Regions from separate parts of the Enterobacter sp. SA187 genome, predicted to be linked through region 2. Evidence: predicted binding sites of a transcription regulator. Region 2 holds the regulator's gene; each other region holds the start of a gene.
The links. Region 2 encodes CRP, which controls carbon source genes, mostly activating them, when cyclic AMP is high. Its sites were predicted from a motif close to ATGTGANNNNNNTCACAT; they were not measured.
Positions count from the first base shown of each region.

Region 1: garD (galactarate dehydratase) is a predicted target of CRP. The motif match lies at 4,004-4,021, and genes of this name have one in related genera.
Region 3: hpt (hypoxanthine phosphoribosyltransferase) is a predicted target of CRP. The motif match lies at 2,815-2,832, and genes of this name have one in related genera.
Region 4: epd (erythrose-4-phosphate dehydrogenase) is a predicted target of CRP. The motif match lies at 3,042-3,059, and genes of this name have one in related genera.

Region 1 covers NZ_CP019113.1:546,519-551,791, reverse strand. The annotation lists gene gatZ (tagatose-bisphosphate aldolase subunit GatZ) at 1-1,196, opposite strand, end outside; gene BMF08_RS02695 (tagatose bisphosphate family class II aldolase) at 1,281-2,135, opposite strand; gene garD (galactarate dehydratase) at 2,310-3,881, opposite strand; gene garL (2-dehydro-3-deoxyglucarate aldolase) at 4,310-5,080, shown strand; gene garR (2-hydroxy-3-oxopropionate reductase) at 5,106-5,273, shown strand, end outside.
Region 2 covers NZ_CP019113.1:755,996-761,268, forward strand. The annotation lists gene BMF08_RS03830 (phosphoribulokinase) at 1-838, shown strand, start outside; gene BMF08_RS03835 (OsmC family protein) at 961-1,365, opposite strand; gene crp (cAMP-activated global transcriptional regulator CRP) at 1,671-2,303, shown strand; gene BMF08_RS03845 (YccS/YhfK family putative transporter) at 2,357-4,441, shown strand; gene argD (bifunctional acetylornithine/succinyldiaminopimelate transaminase) at 4,519-5,273, opposite strand, start outside.
Region 3 covers NZ_CP019113.1:1,975,322-1,980,594, forward strand. The annotation lists gene cueO (multicopper oxidase CueO) at 1-280, shown strand, start outside; gene BMF08_RS09415 (glucose/quinate/shikimate family membrane-bound PQQ-dependent dehydrogenase) at 364-2,754, opposite strand; gene hpt (hypoxanthine phosphoribosyltransferase) at 2,961-3,497, shown strand; gene can (carbonate dehydratase) at 3,606-4,268, opposite strand; gene BMF08_RS09430 (ABC transporter ATP-binding protein) at 4,376-5,273, shown strand, end outside.
Region 4 covers NZ_CP019113.1:337,635-342,907, forward strand. The annotation lists gene fbaA (class II fructose-bisphosphate aldolase) at 1-521, opposite strand, end outside; gene pgk (phosphoglycerate kinase) at 617-1,780, opposite strand; gene epd (erythrose-4-phosphate dehydrogenase) at 1,829-2,848, opposite strand; gene BMF08_RS01660 (PPC domain-containing DNA-binding protein) at 3,221-3,640, shown strand; gene BMF08_RS01665 (ECF transporter S component) at 3,667-4,245, shown strand; gene BMF08_RS01670 (energy-coupling factor transporter transmembrane component T) at 4,246-4,953, shown strand; gene BMF08_RS01675 (ABC transporter ATP-binding protein) at 4,941-5,273, shown strand, end outside.

The sequences.
Region 1 (5,273 bases), 210 kb from region 2:
GGTGTGGCGTTCAGTTCGTTGCGGGAAAGCCGTTCAAACTGCACCGGCATGTACTGGCTGATCAGGCCCAGCGGCAACGTGATTTCACCAAGACCTGCGATCAGTTTTTCGACGCTCTGGCGAATGCGCGGATGCGGCCAGTAGTAGCGAATGCGATCGGAAAGGCTGAAATGGATATCCACCATCGACTGGCTCCATGTCGGGCGGTAGTACTTTTTCCAGTAGCCAGGCTCGTCGAGCATTACCTCGTCGATCACCTCCAGCACATGGCTGCGGCGCTCCGGCGGAACCAGCGCGTTTTCCATCTGCGCCAGCGCAAATATCGCTTCGCGCAGGGCAAAGGTCAGCGCCGGGCCAACTTTCAGAATGGCAAAGTGATCTTCCACCAGCGCCCGGTAAGCTTCGCGGGTCTGGTAATCCGTGGAGTGCGCCTCATAGACCAGCGGCGTGGCGGCGATCCAGTCGGATAACTCACGCGCCGCCTGCGGCTGATAATGGATGATTTGCGTATGGTCGAATTCGACGCCCGGCTGCACCACCAGGGCGATGACGCGCTGCATGGCGTCCTCCAGGCCTGCGGCGCGGAAGGCCGCCTGATGGGTTTCCAGGGTGGCGGCGGCATCCCTTGCGCGGGTGACGTGGACGCTGCCAATGCTGCTGGCTTCGCCGCCGGGCACCGGTACTTCCGTGCCAATCACGTAGGTGAGCTGGCGTTTTTGTTCCGGTGTGGCCGTGGCTTCGGCGGCAGCGCACAGACGGGCGGCGCGGCTGGCGACGACGGCGGGATCGAGCGCAACAGGATCGTCTGCGCAGGACATGGAAGCATCAAGATGGATCTTGCTGAAGCCTGCCGCGACGTAGGCCCGGATAAGCTCGACGGATTTCTCCATCGCGTCAGCCGCGTTTTCGTTCTGCCAGCAGTTGGGGCCAAGGTGGTCGCCGCCCAGAATAATGCGCTCGCGGGGAAAGCCCACTCCGGCGGCGATGTTAAACACAAAGTCGCGAAAATCCGCGGGCGTCATTCCGGTATAGCCGCCATATTGATTGACCTGATTTGAGGTGGCCTCAATCGGTACCTTTTCCTGCGTATACAAATCAAAGCGCAGTGCCGCTTCGATCACCAGCGGGTGGGCGGAGCAGACCGAGCAAATGCCCAGTCGTTCGCCCGCTTTATGGCGCGAGATAATTTCTTTCATTTTGTAGGGTCCGTTTGGTTTTGTTTAGTTTCGTTATCTTCTGTGGCTGAGGCAAAAGTAATGTTCCGTTTCTGAAGCCTGCTCTCAAAGTTTGCCTTCGCAGCCGCACACGCCTATCACTTTGCGCACCACCTCTTTCATGGCGGCTTTCGCAGGTTGCAGATAGTGGCGGGGATCGCTGGCCTGCGGATGGGCCTGCAGGTAGTCTTTCAGGGCGGCGGAAAACGCCATTTTTAACTCAGTCGCCACGTTGACTTTGCAGACGCCAAGCGCGATGGCGCGGCGAATGTCGGCATCAGGCAAACCGGATGCGCCATGCAGCACCAGCGGCACATCCACGCACTGGCGGATGGCGGCAAGACGGTCAAAATCGAGTTCCGGCTCATGGTCATACAGGCCATGCGCGGTGCCGATGGCCACCGCAAGGGAGTCCACGCCGGTGAGTTCAACAAAGGTTTTTGCCTGCTCCGGGCTGGTGAAACGCGCATCCCGGCTGTCGACATGCAGATCGTCTTCCTGGCCGCCAAGCCGCCCCAGCTCCGCTTCCACGCTGGCGTCATAGCGATGGCAGAACTGCGTAACGCGCTGCGTCAGCGCCACGTTTTCACTAAAGGGCAGATGAGAGCCGTCGATCATCACCGAGCGAATGCCAGCCACGACTCTGGCTTCAATATCGGCAAGGGTTTCATGGTGATCGAGATGCATGGCGAGAGGATGATCAAGCGCGCGTGCCAGATCCGCGGCAATGGCGATCAGGTTGCCGGTGCCCGCATAGCTGAAGGTGCCCGGCGTACCGGCGACAATCAGCGGCGCGCGCAGTTCAGCGGCGGTTTCTGCCACCACCTGTAAAGTCTCAAGGTTATGGATATTGAAGGCCGGCACGGCATAGCCTTCCTGCTGCGCTTTGGTGAGCATGGTTCTGGTCGAGATAAGATACATACTTTCTCCGTTACCTTTCGAATGATTTCATTCGAAATAAAATAAAGGTATTTGAAAGTAATTTTTGTGATCCTGATCGAAGGGATGGATTTTCGAAACAAAGAAGTGAGGACAAAAAAAACCTCATCTCCGGATGAAGATGAGGTCGGGTACTACGCCGTTATGGCTATAGCATCAGGTGACCGGAGCGGGGTTGAACACCGCCAGCTGGTTATGCAGGCCCCACTGATCGGAGAAGGTTTTCTTACGCCCGCTGGCGACATCCAGAATAAAGTGGAACAGCCGCCAGCCTACTTCCTCGATGGTTTCTTCCCCGGTGGCGATAGTGCCCGCGTTGATGTCCATTAAGTCATACCAGCGAGTCGCCAGCTCGGTGCGGGTCGCCATTTTGATCACCGGTACGGCCATCAGACCGTAAGGCGTACCGCGCCCGGTGGTGAACACCTGCACGGTAATGCCGGAGGCGACCTGCTGGGTGCCGCAGACAAAATCGCTGGCGGGGGTGGCCGCGTAAATCAGGCCGCGTTTCGTCGGGCGCTGGCCAGGCGACAGCACTTCTGAAATGGCGCTCTGGCCGGATTTGGCGATAGAGCCGAGGGCCTTTTCCACCACGTTCGCCAGCCCGCCTTTTTTGTTGCCGGGGGACGGGTTGGCGCTGCGGTCAGTTTTGCCCATATCCAGATAGTTATCATACCAGGCCATCTCTTCGAGCAGGCGTTTACCCACTTCTTCATTGATGGCGCGCGGGGTGAGCAGATGGATGGCGTCGCGCACTTCGGTGACTTCAGAAAACATCACGGTCGCGCCGCAGCGCACCAGCAGATCCGAGGCGTAGCCCACCGCCGGATTCGCCGTGACGCCGGAAAAGGCATCGCTGCCGCCGCACTGGGTGCCGACCACCAGATCGGAAGCCGGGCAGGTTTCGCGCTGGCGCAGGTTAAGTTTTGCGAGATGGCGTTCCGCCACGGCGAGAATGTCATCCACCATGGATTTAAAGCCGACATGCTGCTCATCCTGCAAACGCACGATGCTGGCCCCGTCAGCCGGAATAGCCAGCACATCGCTGGTGCCTTCCAGCAGGCGTTCCGGTTGCAGTTTTTCACAGCCGAGGCCGACCACCATGACTTCGCCGCCAAAGTTCGGGTTGAGGGAAATATTGTGGATGGTGCGGATAGGCACCACCGCTGCCGGGGCGTTGATCGCCACGCCGCAGCCGTAAAGGTGATTCAGGCCGACCACGCCATCGACGTTCGGGTATTTCGGCAGTAAATCGCGTTCAATGATTTTCACCACGTAATCCACCACGCCCGCCACGCAGTGCACGCTGGTGGTGATGCCGAGCAGGTTTTTGGTGCCGACGCTGCCGTCCGCGTTGCGATAGCCTTCGAAGGTGTAACCTTCCAGCGGCGGCAAAGGTTCAGGTACGCGGGTCGCCAGTGGCAGGGTATTGAGCGGCGGGGCTTCCGGCAGTTCAACGGTCGATTCGTCAATCCAGCTGCCACGCGCGACATCACGCACCGCATAACCGATAACCTCGCCGTAACGGATGATTTCGCCATGAGCCGGAATATCGGTCAGCGCCACTTTATGCCCCTGCGGAATGTGCTCTGTGAGTTCAAGCCCGTCAGGGAAGCGGGTGCCGGCTTTCAGGCCATTGTCATTGACAATAATTGCGACGTTATCAGTGTCATGAACCTTAATATAAAAGGCTGCCGGCGAATATTGTCGGATTTCGATATCGGCCATTGTCCAGTATTCTCCAGTCAATTTATGGGGCAAAAATGAGTAATTTAAGCGTCGCTTTCTGGTTATTAATATTTAAAGGGAGCGGTAACGGAATAAAGCATGGCAGGTGTCACAGTTGAATAATGTGATCGCCATCACTCATCGTTACCCTCGCAAGCCCCACCGCGCAGACAAGATAAAATATGTGCATCAGCGCCCAGCACCTTGTGCAGATGCTCAATAACTTTGTTCTTTATGATGAGTAAATTGAGCATTGCAACAATGCGCAACCGGCGTACGTTATTTATACTTATTCTCGTTTTCTTTGTATTCTGGTGTTTTAAATAATGCCATCAGGAATTGCATTTAATCAGAAAATAATTAAGAGCGGGATTTTGCTGGCGACAGAAACGCATAATTTAAGTATCGGTTAATTCAAGGTATATACAATGAATAACACTGTTTTCCCGAACACATTTAAAGCTGCGCTGGCGGCGAATCAGGTGCAGATTGGCTGCTGGTCGGCGCTGGCAAACCCGTTTACCACAGAAGTGCTGGGCCTTGCCGGTTTTGACTGGATCCTGCTGGACGGTGAACACGCCCCTAACGACGTACTTTCTTTCGTGCCGCAGCTGATGGCGCTCAAAAGCAGCAGCAGCGCCTCTGTGGTTCGCGTACCGACCAACGATCCGGTGGTGATCAAGCGCCTGCTGGACATCGGATTTTATAACTTCCTGATCCCGTTCGTGGAAACCGAAGCCGAAGCCGCGCTGGCGGTAGCCGCCACCCGTTATCCGCCGGAAGGCATTCGCGGCGTATCGGTATCCCATCGCGCCAATATGTTCGGCACCGTACCGGATTACTTCGCGCAGTCGAACAAAAACATCTCAATCATGGTGCAGATCGAAAGCCAGGCCGGCGTGGATAACCTTGACGGCATTCTCACCACTGACGGCGTGGACGCGGTATTCGTTGGACCAAGCGACCTGGCGGCAAGTCTGGGCTATCTCGGCAACGCCGCGCACCCGGACGTGCAGCGTGTCATTCAACACATTTTTGCCCGCGCCAAAGCGCACGGCAAACCGGCAGGCATTCTGGCCCCGGTAGAGGTTGATGCCCGTCGTTATCTGGAATGGGGCGCGACCGTAGTTGCCGTCGGCAGCGATTTAGGCGTATTCCGCGCCGCCACGCAAAAATTAGCCGACGCCTTTAAAAAATAACCACGACGACAAGAGAGACATAATTATGACGATGAAAGTGGGTTTCATTGGCCTGGGTATCATGGGTAAACCGATGAGCAAGAACCTCATGAAAGCCGGTTACTCAGTGGTGGTGGTAGATCGCAATCATGATGCCGTGTCGGAAATGGTTGCCGCCGGTGCCGAAACCGCCGCAACGGCAAAAGAAGTGGCC
Region 2 (5,273 bases):
GGGTTCCAGCGGAGCCGGAACCACCACCACCAGCCTCGCGTTTCGTAAGATTTTCGCGCAACTGGATCTGCGCGCCGCAGAAGTGGAAGGCGACAGCTTTCACCGTTACACGCGCCCGGAAATGGACATGGCGATCCGTAAAGCGCGCGATGCCGGACGGCATATCAGCTATTTCGGCCCGGAAGCAAATGACTTCGGGCTGCTGGAGCAGACGTTTATCGAGTACGGGCTGACCGGCACCGGCCAGTCACGTAAATATCTCCATACCTACGATGAGGCAGTGCCGTGGAATCAGGTGCCGGGCACCTTCACACCGTGGCAACCGTTGCCTGAACCTACCGACGTGCTGTTTTATGAAGGGCTGCACGGCGGCGTGGTGACGCCACAGCAGGACGTGTCGCGCCATGTGGATCTGCTGGTCGGCGTGGTGCCGATCATTAACCTGGAGTGGATCCAGAAGCTGGTGCGCGATACCAGCGAGCGCGGGCATTCACGGGAAACGGTGATGGATTCGGTGGTGCGGTCGATGGAAGACTACATCAACTTTATTACGCCGCAGTTTTCCCGCACGCACATTAACTTCCAGCGCGTGCCGACCGTGGATACTTCCAACCCCTTCGCCGCGAAAGCGATCCCGTCGCTGGACGAAAGCTTTGTGGTGATCCATTTCCGTAATCTGGAAGGCATCGATTTTCCCTGGCTGCTGGCGATGTTGCAGGGCTCATTCATTTCCCACATCAATACATTAGTGGTGCCGGGCGGAAAAATGGGGCTGGCGATGGAGCTGATCATGCTGCCGCTGGTGCAGCGGCTGATGGAAGGCAAGAAAATCGAGTGATTTTTTGTGCCGGATGGCGGCGTGAACGCCTTATCCGGCCTACAGATTAAGCTTTTGTAGGCCGGATAAGCGTAGCGCCATCCGGCAGGGTTAGCGCAGCGCCACCTGACGTGCACCAAAAATCACCCCTCAATCACCTCAAACGAATGGGTGATAGTGGCGGCTTTTTCCAGCATCAGCGCCACCGAACAATACTTCTCTGCCGACAGATCCACCGCGCGGGCTACCGCCGCTTCTTTCAGCGCTTTGCCGGTGACGATAAAGTGCAGATTGATGTGCGTGAACAGACGCGGCGCCTCTTCACGGCGCTCGGAGGTCAGTTTGACTTCGCAATCCGTCACATCGTGACGCCCTTTTTGCAGAATGGATACCACGTCAATGGCGCTGCATCCCCCGGCGGCCATCAACACCATCTCCATCGGGCTTGGCGCTTTATCGCCTGAGTTGCCGTCCATCAGGATCTGGTGGCCTGAAGCAGACTCGCCCAGGAACGTTAAACCTTCTACCCATTTGACTCTTGCTTGCATTTTATTCGCTCCGGCGCGGTAAATTTCCCTTCAGATTACGCGCACATAACAATTCTCGCAACGGAAGGCGACCTGCATCATGCTGAAGCGAGACACCAGGAGACACACAGCAAAAGCTATGCTAAAACATTCTGGCTGCTACAGTGATACATTGACGTTGCACATGTATGCAGACGACATCAAACATTAAAGGCTGGATTTTCGAACGGCCACTTCCCGGGAACAGGGAAGCATATGATTGCAACCCCAGAGGCAGAGTGTTCATCCTGGCTCTGGAGCCAGCTTATAACAGAGGATAACCGCGCATGGTGCTTGGCAAACCGCAAACAGACCCGACTCTCGAATGGTTCTTGTCTCATTGCCATATTCATAAGTACCCGTCGAAGAGCACGCTGATTCACCAGGGTGAAAAAGCGGAAACGTTGTATTACATCGTTAAAGGCTCAGTGGCAGTGCTCATCAAGGATGAAGAAGGTAAAGAGATGATCCTCTCTTACCTCAACCAGGGAGATTTTATCGGTGAACTGGGCCTGTTTGAAGAAGGTCAGGAGCGCAGTGCCTGGGTACGTGCTAAAACCGCTTGTGAAGTGGCAGAAATCTCGTACAAAAAATTCCGTCAGCTTATCCAGGTGAACCCGGATATTCTGATGCGCCTGTCTTCCCAGATGGCGCGCCGCCTGCAGGTGACGTCCGAGAAAGTGGGTAACCTCGCCTTCCTCGACGTGACTGGCCGCATCGCGCAGACGCTGCTGAACCTGGCCAAACAGCCGGACGCCATGACCCACCCGGACGGTATGCAAATTAAAATTACCCGTCAGGAGATCGGTCAGATCGTTGGCTGCTCCCGTGAAACCGTCGGTCGCATTCTGAAGATGCTGGAAGATCAAAACCTGATCTCTGCGCACGGTAAAACCATCGTGGTTTACGGAACCCGCTAAGCCCCTCAAACGGCGTATTGCATCTGCGAGACGCCGTTTTTGTTTGCATTCTCATGTGGCGCAGGCTGATCTATCACCCGGAAATTAACTACGCCCTGCGACAAACGCTGGTGTTGTGTCTCCCTGTGGCCATCGGCCTCGCCTTCGGGCACCTGCAACAGGGGCTGCTGTTCTCTCTCGTTCCTGCCTGCTGCAACATTGCCGGGCTCGATACCCCCCATAAACGCTTTTTCAAACGCCTGATCGTGGGCGGCTCGCTGTTTGCGGGCTGTAGCCTGGCGGTGCAGCTATTGCTGGCGGAGAACATCGCCCTGCCGCTGATCCTCGGCGGGCTGGCGCTGCTGCTTGGCGTCACGGCAGAGATCAGCGCCCTGCACGCGCGCCTGCTGCCGGCGTCGCTTATCGCCGCCATCTTTACCTTAAGCCTTGCCGGAAATATGCCGGTATGGGAGCCGCTGCTGATTTATGCCTCCGGCACGCTGTGGTACGGGCTGTTTAACTGGCTGTGGTTCTGGATGTGGCGCGAACAGCCGCTGCGCGAATCCTTAAGCCTGCTCTACCGCCAGCTGGCGGAGTACTGCGAAGCTAAATACAGTCTGCTGACCCAGCATGCGGATCCGGAAAAAGCCCTGCCGCCGCTGCTGGCGCGTCAGCAGAAAGCCGTGGATCTGATCAGCCAGTGTTACCAGCAAATGCACATGCTCGCCGCTAATCAGCATAACGATTACAAGCGCCTGCTGCGGGCGTTTCAGGTGGCGCTGGACCTGCAGGAGCATATTTCCGTCAGCCTGCATCAGCCCCAGGAAGTGCAAAAACTGGTGGAGCAGAGTCACGCCGAAGCGGTGATCCGCTGGAACGCGCAGGTGGTCGCCGCCCGGCTGCGGGTGCTGGCGGACGACATTCTCTATCACCGTTTTCCTGTGCGCTTTAATATGGATAAGCAGGTCGGCGCGCTGGAAAAAATCGCCCGTCAGCATCCGGATAACCCGGTCGGCCAGTTCTGCGCCTGGCACTTCAGCCGTATCGCCAGAGTACTGCGCACCCAGCGCCCGCTGTATGTGCGCGATCTGATGGAGGATAAACAGCGCCGCCAGCCGCTGATCCCGGCGCTCAAAAGCTATCTGTCGTTTAAATCCCCGGCGCTGCGCAATGCGGCGCGCATTGCCGTGATGCTCGCCATCGCCAGCCTGATGGGGATCGCGCTGCATCTGCCCAAGCCCTACTGGATCCTGATGACGGTACTGCTGGTGACGCAAAACGGCTACGGCGCAACGCGGGTGCGTATTCAGCACCGGGCGGCGGGGACTATGGCGGGGCTGATTATTGCCGGTATCACGCTGCACTTTCACGTGCCGGAAGGCTATACGCTGCTCGGTATGCTGGTGGTGACGCTGATTAGCTATCTGATCATCCGCAAGAATTATGGCTGGGCGACGGTGGGCTTCACCATCACCGCGGTGTATTCGTTACAGCTGCTGACGCTGAGCGGCGACCAGTTTATCGTCGCCAGGCTTATCGATACGCTGATTGGCTGTCTGATCGCCTTTGGCGGCATGGTCTGGCTGTGGCCGCAGTGGCAGAGCGGGCTGTTGCGGCAGAACGCCCACGACGCGCTGGAGGCGGACCAGGAGGCCATCCGCCTGATCCTCAGCGACGATCCGCAGCCCACGCCGCTGGCGTACCAGCGCATGCGCGTCAATCAGGCACACAATACGCTGTTTAACTCGCTCAATCAGGCAATGCAGGAGCCGGGCTTTAACACTCATTACCTGGAAGATATGAAACTCTGGGTGACGCACAGCCAGTTTATCGTCGAGCACATTAACGCGATGACCACCCTGGCGCGCGAGCACACCATGCTGACGCCGGATCTGGCGCAACGTTATCTGGAATCCTGTGAAATTGCGCTTCAGCGTTGCCAGCAGCGCCTGGAATATGACGGGCCGGCAGGGTCGGGGGATGCCAATATTCTGGAAGCGCCGGAGACCTTAACCCAGGGCCCGATGAGCACGCTGGAACAGCATCTGCAACGTGTTATCGGGCATCTGAACACCATGCACACCATTTCGTCGGTGGCATGGCGTCAGCGCCCGCATCACGGCATCTGGCTGATGCGGACAGGAAAGCGGAAGCATTAGAAATTTGCCGGGTGGCGCTTTCGCTTACCCGGCCTACGAGCCTAAGTCTGCAAGCACAGCGCCGCCGGGCAACAGGGTTAACCGTGGACGATTTTCGCGACGGCCTGCGCAAAACGTGCCATGCCCTCGTCGATGTCGCTCTCTTCCACCACCAGCGACGGCGCAAAACGCATCACGTCCGGCCCGGCGTTCAGCACCATCACCCCTTCGCTGGCGGCCGCATACAGGAAATCACGGGCGCGACCACGGTATTGCGGCTTCAGTTCTGCGCCAATCAGCAGACCCATACCGCGAATATCGCTGAACAGGTCATACTGCTCATCGATCTGTTGAAGATGTTTAACAAAGCGCTGGCGTTTTTCGTTCACCCCCTGCAACACTTCCGGCGTATTGATAATATCGAAGGCCGCGCCCGCTACCGCGCAGGCCAGCGGGTTGCCGCCGTAGGTGGATCCATGGGAGCCAACATGAAACGCGCTGGCGATCTCCTGGGTGGTCAGCATGGCGCTGACCGGGAAGCCGCCGCCCAGCGCTTTGGCGCTGGTGAGAATATCCGGCGTCACGCCGTAGTGCATATAGGCAAAGAGTTCACCGCTGCGGCCCATGCCGCACTGCACTTCATCAAATACCAGCAGCGCCTGATGTTCATCGCACAGCTCGCGCAGCCCTTGCAGAAATTCCGGAGTCGCCGCCGTAACGCCGCCCTCGCCCTGGATCGGCTCCACGACGACCGCGCAGGTGTGATCGTCCATCACCGCTTTGACCGCGTGCAGATCGTTAAAGGGCACATGGATGATGTCCGCCGGTTTCGGCCCGAAGCCATCGGAATATT
Region 3 (5,273 bases), 1.2 Mb from region 2:
GACCAAAGGGCAGTACGAGCGCTGGGTGATTTCCGGGGAGGGGGACATGATGCTGCATCCGTTCCATATCCACGGCACGCAGTTCCGCATTCTGTCAGAGAACGGCAAGCCGCCCGCGGCGCATCGCGCAGGCTGGAAAGATATCGTCAACGTATTTGGCGCGCGCAGCGAAGTGCTGGTGAAGTTTGACTATGACGCTCCGAAAGCGCAGGCCTATATGGCGCACTGTCATCTGCTCGAGCATGAAGATACGGGGATGATGCTTGGGTTTACGGTATAAAAAAACCGGGTGGCGGCGTCGCCTCACCCGGTATGCTTAACAGGGCTGCCCGGAACGCTTAGCGAACCGGGCATTTTTTACTATTACTTCGCCTCATCCGGCAGCGCATAGGCCACAATATAGTCGCCCATTTTGGTGCCAAACGAACCGTGACCACCGGCGGAAATGACTACATACTGTTTGCCATTCACTTCATAGGTCATCGGCGTCGCCTGACCACCCGCCGGCAGACGGCCCTGCCACAGTTTCTCACCGTTGCTCATGTTGTAAGCGCGCAGGTAGTTATCGGCGGTAGCGGCGATAAACAGCACGTTACCGGCGGTGGAAATCGGACCGCCCAGCATCGGCATACCCATATTGAACGGCACCGGGATCGGCATCGGGAACGGCAGGCTGTCCTGCGGCGTACCAATACGTTTTTTCCACACTACGTCGTTGGTTTTCAGATCCAGCGCGGAGATATAACCCCAGGCAGGCTGTTTACACGGCAGACCAAACGGCGACAGGAACGGGTTCAGCGTCACGCCATACGGCACGCCGTACTGCGGCTGGATCCCGGCTTCGGTACCGCTGCCTTTCGCGTCTTTCGGCTGTTCCATCGGATTGCCCGGACCGCGCGGCATCAGTTTGGAAACAAACGGCAGCGCCATCGGGTTAGCAATCGCCACCTGACGGTTCGGATCGACGGAAATACCGCCCCACTCGAACATACCGAGGTTACCCGGGAACACCAGCGTGCCCTGCTCGGACGGCGGGGTGAAGATGCCTTCATAGCGCAGCTGATGGAACATAACGCGACAGACCAGCTGGTCAAACATGGTCGCGCCCCACATATCCGCACCGGTCAGATCTTTCTTCGGACGGAAGCTCAGCTCAGAGAACGGCTGGGTTTTGGTAACGTAATCGCCTTTCGCCGCGCCCTGCGGAACCGGTTTTTCCGGTGCCGGGACAACCGGCTCGCCATTACGACGATCCAGCACGAAGATGTTACCGGTTTTCGCCGGCGCGTAGATCACCGGTACGGTTTTACCGTTAACGGTAATATCCGCCAGCGTCGGCTGGGCCGGTAAATCCATATCCCACAGATCGTGGTGAACGGTCTGATAGCTCCAGGCCAGTTTACCGGTGGTGGCGTTCAGCGCCAGCACGGAACTGGCATAACGCTCCTGCTCCGGCGTACGGTTGCCGCCCCAGATGTCCGGGGTGCTCACGCCCATCGGCAGATAGACCAGATCCAGCTTGGCGTCATAGGCCGCCGGGGCCCAGGAGTTCGGCGAGTTAAAGGTGAAGCTATGTTCGTCAGACGGGATAGCGTTCGGATCTTTCGCGCCCGGATCGAAGGCCCACAGCAGTTTACCGGTGTTCACATCAAAACCACGGATCACGCCGGACGTTTCGCGGGTGGAGAAGTTATCGGTGACGGAACCGGCAATCACGATAGTTTTATCGGTAATGATCGGCGGCGAAGTCGGTTCGTACAGACCCGGCGTGGTATCCGGCATGTTGGTTTGCAGGTTCAGAATACCTTTGTTGGCAAAGGTTTCGCACAGCTTACCGTTATCGGCGTTGATGGCGAACAGACGGCCATCGTTCACCGGTAACATGATGCGGCGCGGACAGTCTGCGATCACTTCCGGGCTGGCATTGTCGGCGCGCGCTTCGTGGTAAGAAACACCACGGCAGGTAACGTGCTGGAACGAGGTATTAGTATTCAGCTGCGGATCAAAGTGCCACTTCTCTTTACCGGTCGCTGCGTCCAGCGCAAACAGACGCTGGTGCGCGGTGCAGAGATAAAGCATGTTGCCGACTTTAATCGGCGTCACTTCGTTGGTCAATTCACCCGGATCGTTAGGCTGTTTCAGATCGCCGGTGCGGAACACCCAGGCTTCTTTCAGATCCTTAACGTTATCGACGTTGATCTGCTTCAGCGGGGAGTAACGCTGGCCTTCCTGATTACGGCCATAGGCTGGCCAGTCGGCGTCGGCCACCTGGGAAATCGGCTCTGCCGGCGTGGCGTCGGCGCTCAGGGTGCCGTTCACTTCCTGCGGATCGTTAAAGCCTGCCCAGGTCAGCATCGCGCCGCTAACCAGCAGCGCCACAACCAGCGCCGCTACTGCGCCGCGGGAAGGCACCAGCAGACGACGCCAGACGAACGGCAGGATCAGCCAGATACCGAAGAAGACCAGAATATCGCTGCGTGGGGTTAAGGCCCAGAAGTCAAAGCCGACTTCCCATACGCCCCAAATCATCGTACCCAGTAACAGCGCGGCGTAGACCCACAGCGCTGAGCGCTTGCTGCGCCACAGCAGCCAGGTGACGGCGAGCATCACCAGCCCGGCGACAGGGTAGTACCAGGAGCCGCCAATCGCGACCAGCCAGGCGCCCCCGATAAGCAGGTATAGTCCGCAGAAAGCGGCGAACAGCGCGGTGATCGTCACGAGTGTGCGTGACGGATGCGGTTTATTTTCTGCCATAAAAGACACTCATCTCATTTTGTTAATATTTTGGAAGCAATTAATTATAGGATTTAACAAGTGTGACAGTCATCACAATTCTGGCTTTTATTATCTCGTCCCCCGGCCGGGGGCATTTACTGGTATACTGACGCGCTTATGAATTGATGCCGGACGATACGCTATCCGCATTGAGTGATTGTTTTTTAAATCATACGGTTAGAGAAATGAAACATACTGTTGAAGTGATGATCCCGGAAGCCGAGATCAAAGCGCGCATTACCGAACTGGGTCGTCAAATCACTGAGCACTATAAGGACAGCGGCAGCGAGATGGTGCTGGTGGGCCTGTTACGCGGCTCGTTTATGTTTATGGCGGATCTGTGTCGTGAAGTGCAGGTGCCTCATGAAGTCGATTTTATGACCGCCTCCAGCTACGGCAGCGGCATGTCCACCACGCGCGACGTAAAAATTCTCAAAGACCTGGATGAAGATATCCGCGGTAAAGACGTGCTGATCGTCGAAGACATTATCGACTCCGGCAACACGCTGTCGAAAGTGCGCGAGATCCTGAGCCTGCGCGAGCCAAAATCCCTGGCGATTTGTACCCTGCTGGATAAACCGTCCCGCCGTGAAGTGACGGTGCCGGTGGAATTTGTCGGTTTCTCGATCCCGGATGAGTTCGTGGTGGGTTACGGCATTGATTACGCCCAGCGCTATCGTCATCTGCCGTACATCGGCAAAGTGGTGATGCAGGACGAGTAAGCGTAAAAAAGCCCGGTGGCGCTACGCTTACCGGGCCTACATGTCAGTTCGTCGTTACGTAGGCCGGGTAAGGCGAAGCCGCCACCCGGCATAAAAACATAACGAATCTTATTTGTGATTAATGTGCTTCTGGCTAATGTTGGACAGCCCCTGGCGGTAACGCGATTCCAGCGTGTCGCGGTTGGTGGCGGTTACTTCCAGATCGCGCAGCAGACCGTCGTGAATACCGTACGCCCAGCCGTGAATGGTCACGTTCTGGCCGCGCTTCCACGCTGACTGCATGATGGTTGAGTGGCCCAGGTTATACACCTGCTCCATCACGTTCAGCTCACACAGGGTATCCAGACGACGCTCTTCCGGCATTTCGTTAAGCAGTGCGCTATGTTTAAACCAGATGTCACGGATGTGCAGCAGCCAGTTGTTGATCAGGCCCAGTTCCGGGTTTTCCACCGCCGCCTGCACACCGCCGCAGCCGTAGTGACCGCAGATGATGATGTGCTCAACTTCCAGCACATCCACCGCGTACTGGACGACCGACAGGCAGTTCAGATCGGTGTGGATCACCAGGTTGGCAACGTTTCGGTGAACAAATAACTCACCGGGTTCAAGACCGGTCAGGCGCTCAGCCGGAACGCGGCTGTCTGAACAGCCAATCCATAAAAAGCGCGGTTTCTGTGCCTGTGCTAATGTCTCAAAAAATCCCGGATCCTCTTCGACCAGCATTTTTGACCATAGTGCATTGTTACTAATGAGTGTATCTATGTCTTTCATTGAGGTTAACGACCTGTAACCAAGTAATAGCGTTGAGCTAATATAGGTCAACTCCATTTTTTTTTAAACCACACATAGAGTGTAAGAAAAAAGGTAAGAAAGCAGTCATGACCATTGCACTGGAGCTTGAGCAGCTTAAAAAAACCTACCCGGGCGGCGTTCAGGCGCTGCGGGGTATTGATTTACAAGTAGAAGCAGGGGATTTCTATGCGCTACTCGGGCCAAACGGCGCCGGTAAGTCAACCACCATCGGCATTATCAGTTCGCTGGTAAATAAATCTTCCGGACGGGTCAGCGTCTTTGGTTACGACCTTGAAAAAGATGTCGTCAACGCCAAACGCCAGCTCGGTCTGGTGCCGCAGGAGTTCAACTTTAACCCGTTTGAAACCGTGCAGCAGATTGTGGTGAACCAGGCCGGTTACTATGGCGTTGAGCGTGCCGAAGCGGTAGCGCGCAGCGAAAAATACTTAAAGCAGCTGGATTTGTGGGAAAAACGCGGCGAACGTGCGCGTATGCTCTCCGGCGGCATGAAGCGTCGTCTGATGATTGCCCGCGCCCTGATGCATGAACCTAAACTGCTAATCCTTGACGAGCCGACCGCGGGCGTTGACATCGAACTGCGTCGCTCCATGTGGGGCTTTCTGAAGGATCTGAATGACAAAGGCACCACCATCATTCTGACCACCCACTATCTGGAAGAAGCGGAGATGCTGTGCCGTAATATCGGCATTATTCAGCACGGGCAACTGGTGGAAAACACCTCCATGAAATCCCTGCTGGCGAAGCTCAAATCCGAAACCTTTATTCTCGATCTGGCGACGAAAAGCCCGTTGCCGAAGCTGGAAGGCTATCAGTATCGTCTGGTGGACACCTCGACGCTGGAGGTCGAAGTGCTGCGCGAGCAGGGCATCAATAGCGTGTTCAGCCAGCTGAGCGCGCAGGGTATTCAGGTATTAAGTATGCGTAACAAAGCGAACCGTCTTGAAGAGCTGTTTGTCACGCTGG
Region 4 (5,273 bases), 420 kb from region 2:
ATTTCCAGGGTCATGCCGATTTTGGACATGCGCTCCAGGTATTTGGAACAGATTTCGATGTTCTCTTCCAGAGACTCTTCAGACAGGTCGATCATGTGGGAAGAGAACAGCGGTTTGCCGGTTGCCGCAAAGTGTTTTTCACCCGCGTCCAGCAGACCGTCGATCCACGGCAGCAGTTTCTTCGCGCAGTGGTCAGTGTGCAGGATCACCGGCACGCCGTAGTGCTCAGCCATCTGGTGTACGTGATGCGCGCCAGAGATAGCGCCCAGGATTGCCGCGCCCTGCGGAATATCAGTCTTCACGCCTTTACCAGCGATGAAGGCTGCGCCACCGTTAGAGAACTGAACGATTACCGGCGCTTTCACTTTCGCAGCGGTTTCCAGAACGGCGTTGATGGAGTCGGTACCAACGCAGTTAACTGCCGGCAGAGCGAAGTTGTTTTCTTTAGCTACCTGGAACACTTTCTGAACGTCATCACCAGTGATCACGCCAGGTTTTACGAAATCGAAAATTTTAGACATGTTACGTAGTCCTGTATCTTGGCCGTTAGAAAAAGGGAGCGCGTGCTTTAGTAAAGCGCGCTGAAAATCAGGCGGGTTTCCCCGCCTGATCAAACTTACTGCTTAGCGCGCTCTTCGAGCATAGCTACTGCAGGCAGCACTTTGCCTTCCACGAATTCGAGGAACGCACCGCCGCCAGTGGAGATGTAGGAAATTTTGTCAGCGATACCGAACATATCGATGGCTGCCAGGGTATCACCACCACCGGCGATGGAAAACGCTTCGCTGTCGGCGATAGCGTGCGCCACGATTTCGGTACCTTTACGGAAGTTCGGGAACTCGAACACACCTACCGGGCCGTTCCACAGAATAGTTTTGGCGTTTTTCAGGATTTCAGCCAGTTTCTGTGCGGAAACGTCGCCCATATCGAGGATCTGCTCTTCATCTTTGATGTCGCTGGCAGATTTCAGAGTCGCGGTCGCGGTTTCAGAGAACTCGGTCGCCACGCGAACATCCGTCGGAACCGGGATGTCACAGGTGGTCAGCAGACGTTTTGCTTCGTCAACCAGGTCTGGTTCGTACAGGGATTTACCTACGTTATTACCCTGAGCGGCGACGAAGGTGTTCGCAATACCGCCGCCAACGATCAGCTGGTCAGCGATTTTGGATAGGGAATCCAGAACGGTCAGTTTGGTGGAGACTTTAGAACCACCGACGATAGCTACCATCGGGCGAGCCGGTTCTTTCAGCGCTTTACCCAGCGCGTCCAGCTCTTCCGCCAGCAGCGGACCTGCGCACGCCACGTCCGCGAATTTCGCGATGCCGTGGGTGGAAGCCTGCGCACGGTGTGCGGTGCCGAAGGCGTCCATCACGAATACGTCGCACAGCGCGGCGTATTTTTTAGACAGGGTTTCGTCGTCTTTCTTTTCGCCTTTGTTAAAGCGAACGTTTTCCAGCACTACCAGCTCGCCTGCGGCAACTTCAACGCCGTCCAGGTAGTCTTTTACCAGGCGAACCGGGCTGGACAGTTTGTCTTTCAGGTAGTTAACTACCGGCAGCAGAGAGAATTCTTCGTTGTACTCGCCTTCGGTAGGACGGCCCAGGTGAGAAGTAACCATCACTTTCGCACCCTGTTTCAGCGCCAGCTCAATCGTCGGCAGAGAAGCACGGATACGCGCGTCGCTGGTGACTTTGCCATCTTTAACCGGTACGTTCAGATCCGCACGGATAAAAACACGTTTACCAGCCAGATCCAGATCGGTCATCTTAATTACAGACATGGTGAATCCTCTCGTTTTTTTTAAAGTTTGGCAGATGCAATGTGCATCTCACCTGAAACCAGTCGCTGCCATGGCTAACGTCGTGTCGAGCATTCGGTTAGCAAAGCCCCATTCATTATCACACCACACCAGCGTTTTGATGAGGTGCGCCCCACTGACCCGCGTCTGCGTACCATCCACAATGGCACTGTGCGGATCGTGGTTAAAATCTGCTGAGACCAACGGTAATTCCGTATAGTCAACTATACCATGAAATGCACCCTGTGCCGCTTTTTGCAGCAACAGGTTGACTTCTATGGCTTTTACCGGTTGCTTCACCGTGACGCTTAAGTCGATTGCGGTGACGTTTATCGTCGGCACACGCACGGAAATGGCTTCGAATTTATCTTCAAACTGCGGGAAGAAACGGGTGATGCCCGCCGCGAGTTTGGTATCGACCGGGATGATGGACTGGCTGGCGGCGCGCGTGCGGCGCAGATCCGCGTGCCAGGCGTCGATCACCGGCTGATCGTTCATCGCCGAATGGATTGTCGTTACCGTGCCGGAATCAATGCCGTAAGCGTCATCAAGAAGTTTGATCACCGGAATAATGCAGTTAGTGGTGCAGGAGGCGTTAGATACAATGCGGTCATCTTCACGCAAGGTATGCTGATTTACGCCAAAGACCACGGTGGCGTCGAGATCGTGGCTGCCGGGATGCGAAAACAGCACCTTTTTAGCGCCTGCCGCCAGATGCGCTTCGCCGTGCTGGCGATTGCCGTACACGCCGGTGCAGTCGAGCACCACATCCACGCCCAGCTCACGCCAGGGCAGCGCCTCAATGGTTTCCTGATGCAGCAGGCGGACGGCGTCATCGCCGATATACAGCAGTTCGCGTTCCTGACGGACATCCCATGCGAAACGCCCGTGGGTGGTGTCATATTTCAACAAATGCGCCATGCCCGCAGCATCCGCCAGTTCATTGATTGCCACCACGCTCACTTCCGCACGACGCCCGGATTCATATAAAGCACGAACCACGTTACGCCCGATGCGACCGAAGCCATTTATCGCCACGCGTACGGTCATAGATCTCCTGCAAGGCTGTCCCTGATTTGCTGTGGCTGACAGAATAATGCAGCGGCACAACAAGGGAAACCTTACCTGTCGCAAACTGCGACCTGTTAATATTTTGTCGAAAATTTAATCGACTGAAACGCTTCAGCTAGAATAAGCGAAACGCGGAATAAAAGGAATCGACGCCCGGCGATGAACGACAGTAATCTGATCTGCATCACACTTTTACCCCCTCACGTTGCGGCCATCCTTTCCCGTAACGGGCATTTCTAAAGAATAAAAGCGTCATAACGGCGGAATATTTTAATGATATACATCAGTACACAGAACCGCCGTCACTCTTAATATTCGGCCCACGTCCGAGTTTCGGAGTTTACTCATCCCATGAATCAGTCCATTGCCTCTGCGGCGCGGTTTTACGCGCTGCGCCTCGCTCCCGGTCAGGAGCTGTTAACGGAATTACGTCAGTTTATGGCCCTTCACGGGCTACAGGCCGCATGGATTGCCGGCGCTACCGGCAGCCTGACGGAGGTCGCCCTGCGCTATGCGGGCCGCGATGAAAGCACCCGGCTTACCGGCACCTACGAACTCATCTCGCTGTCCGGCACGCTGGAATTAACGGGGGAGCATCTGCACCTGAGCATTGCCGACGAACAGGGCGCGCTGCTGGGCGGTCACGTTATGTCCGGCTGCACGGTGCGCACCACCCTGGAACTGGTGATTGGCGAACTGACGGCGCTGTCGTTTTCGCGCCAGCCCTGCCCGCTCTCCGGCTATGACGAACTCGTTGTCCATTCCCGTTAACTGTCGCTTAAATCAAAGAGGTTGCTATGGCGCGTCGCCCACTCTCCAGCCAGACGCTGGTTCTGATCGTTATTTCCGTCGCCATCAATATGATCGGCGGGCAGCTTATCAGTATGCTCAGGCTGCCAATTTTTCTTGATTCTATCGGCACGCTGCTGAGCGCCGTCCTGCTGGGGCCGGTTGTCGGCATGCTGACCGGTTTACTCACTAACCTGCTGTGGGGATTGTTAACCGATCCTATTGCCGCCGCCTTTGCACCTGTGGCGATGGTGATAGGTCTGACGGCAGGCTGGCTGGCGCGGCTCGGCTGGTTCCGCACCCTGCCAAAGGTGGTGGTCAGCGGGATCCTGATCACCCTGGCGGTCACGATAGTGGCGGTGCCGATCCGCACCGCGCTGTTTGGCGGCGTCACCGGCAGCGGCGCGGATCTGGTTGTCGCCTGGGCGCGATCCATGGGGAACGATCTGATCGAATCCGTGGCGCTGACGGTGGTGGGCGCGAATCTGGTGGATAAGATCCTCACGGCGGCGATCGTCTGGATCCTGCTGCGTCAGTTGCCGCTGCGCACCACGCGCCGTTTCCCGACCATGTCGGCCGTACGCTGAATGCATCCTTTTACCTCCCTGACGCTGTGGAGTCTGGGGGCCTGGTCGGCGCTGCTGCTGCCCGCCGGGCCGCTGCTGACGGTGGTAAGCGGCGCGGCTTTCATCAGCCTGCTGCTGTTCCGCGCTACCCGTCCCCGCGCCCGCTATGTGGCCTGGCTGATGGCGTCGCTCGGCGTCGGCATGTGGCTGGTGCACGGCGGCTGGCTGGTGGCCTGGCTGAGCGGTGAGCCGCGCGATGCCAGCCACTGGGCGCAGGCGATCATCCTGTGGCAGCGCATTCTGACCATCGTCGCCACGTCGCAACTGTGGATGGCTTTCGTGCCGGTACGTCAGTTTATCCGCGCGCTTTTTGCCAGCCGGCTGCCGCCGGGCGTGGCGTATCTGTTCTCCGGGCCGCTGCTGATTGCCGAGCAGCTTAAACACCGGCTGGCGAGCATTCACGAAGCGCAGCGCGCACGAGGCGTCCCGCTGGACGGGCGCTGGTATCAGCGGCTGCGTGCCGTCCCGGCGCTGATCGTACCGCTGATCCAGGGCGCGCTTAACGATCTGCCGGTACGCGGCGCAGCGCTGGACATGCGCGCCTTTCGTCTGCACCGCACGCGCACGACTTTATGGGCGCCCCCCGACAGCCGCCGCCAGCGCGCGCTGCGTTATACCCTGCTCGCGCTGATGCTGGCAGAAACCGGAGCCTGGCTATGGTTACGCTAGAAAACCTCTGCTTTCAGCCCACGCACAGCGCCGCGCCGCCGCGTAGCCTGAATTTGCAGATCGCACAGCCGGGCATGGTGGCGATCCTCGGCGGTAATGGCAGCGGCAAAAGCACCCTCGCGCAGCTGCTTGCGGGATGGTATCCGGATTATCTGCCCGGCACCCTTAGCGGAACCGGGCGGATCCTGGGCCAGCCGCCGGGTGAACGGTCGCAGCCCGAACAGGCGCAGACCGTACAGCTGGTGCAGCAGTCCCCTGCCCTGCAACTCTCCGGCTGTACCTTCAGCGTGGAAGAAGAAGTTGCCTTCGGGCCGGAAAAC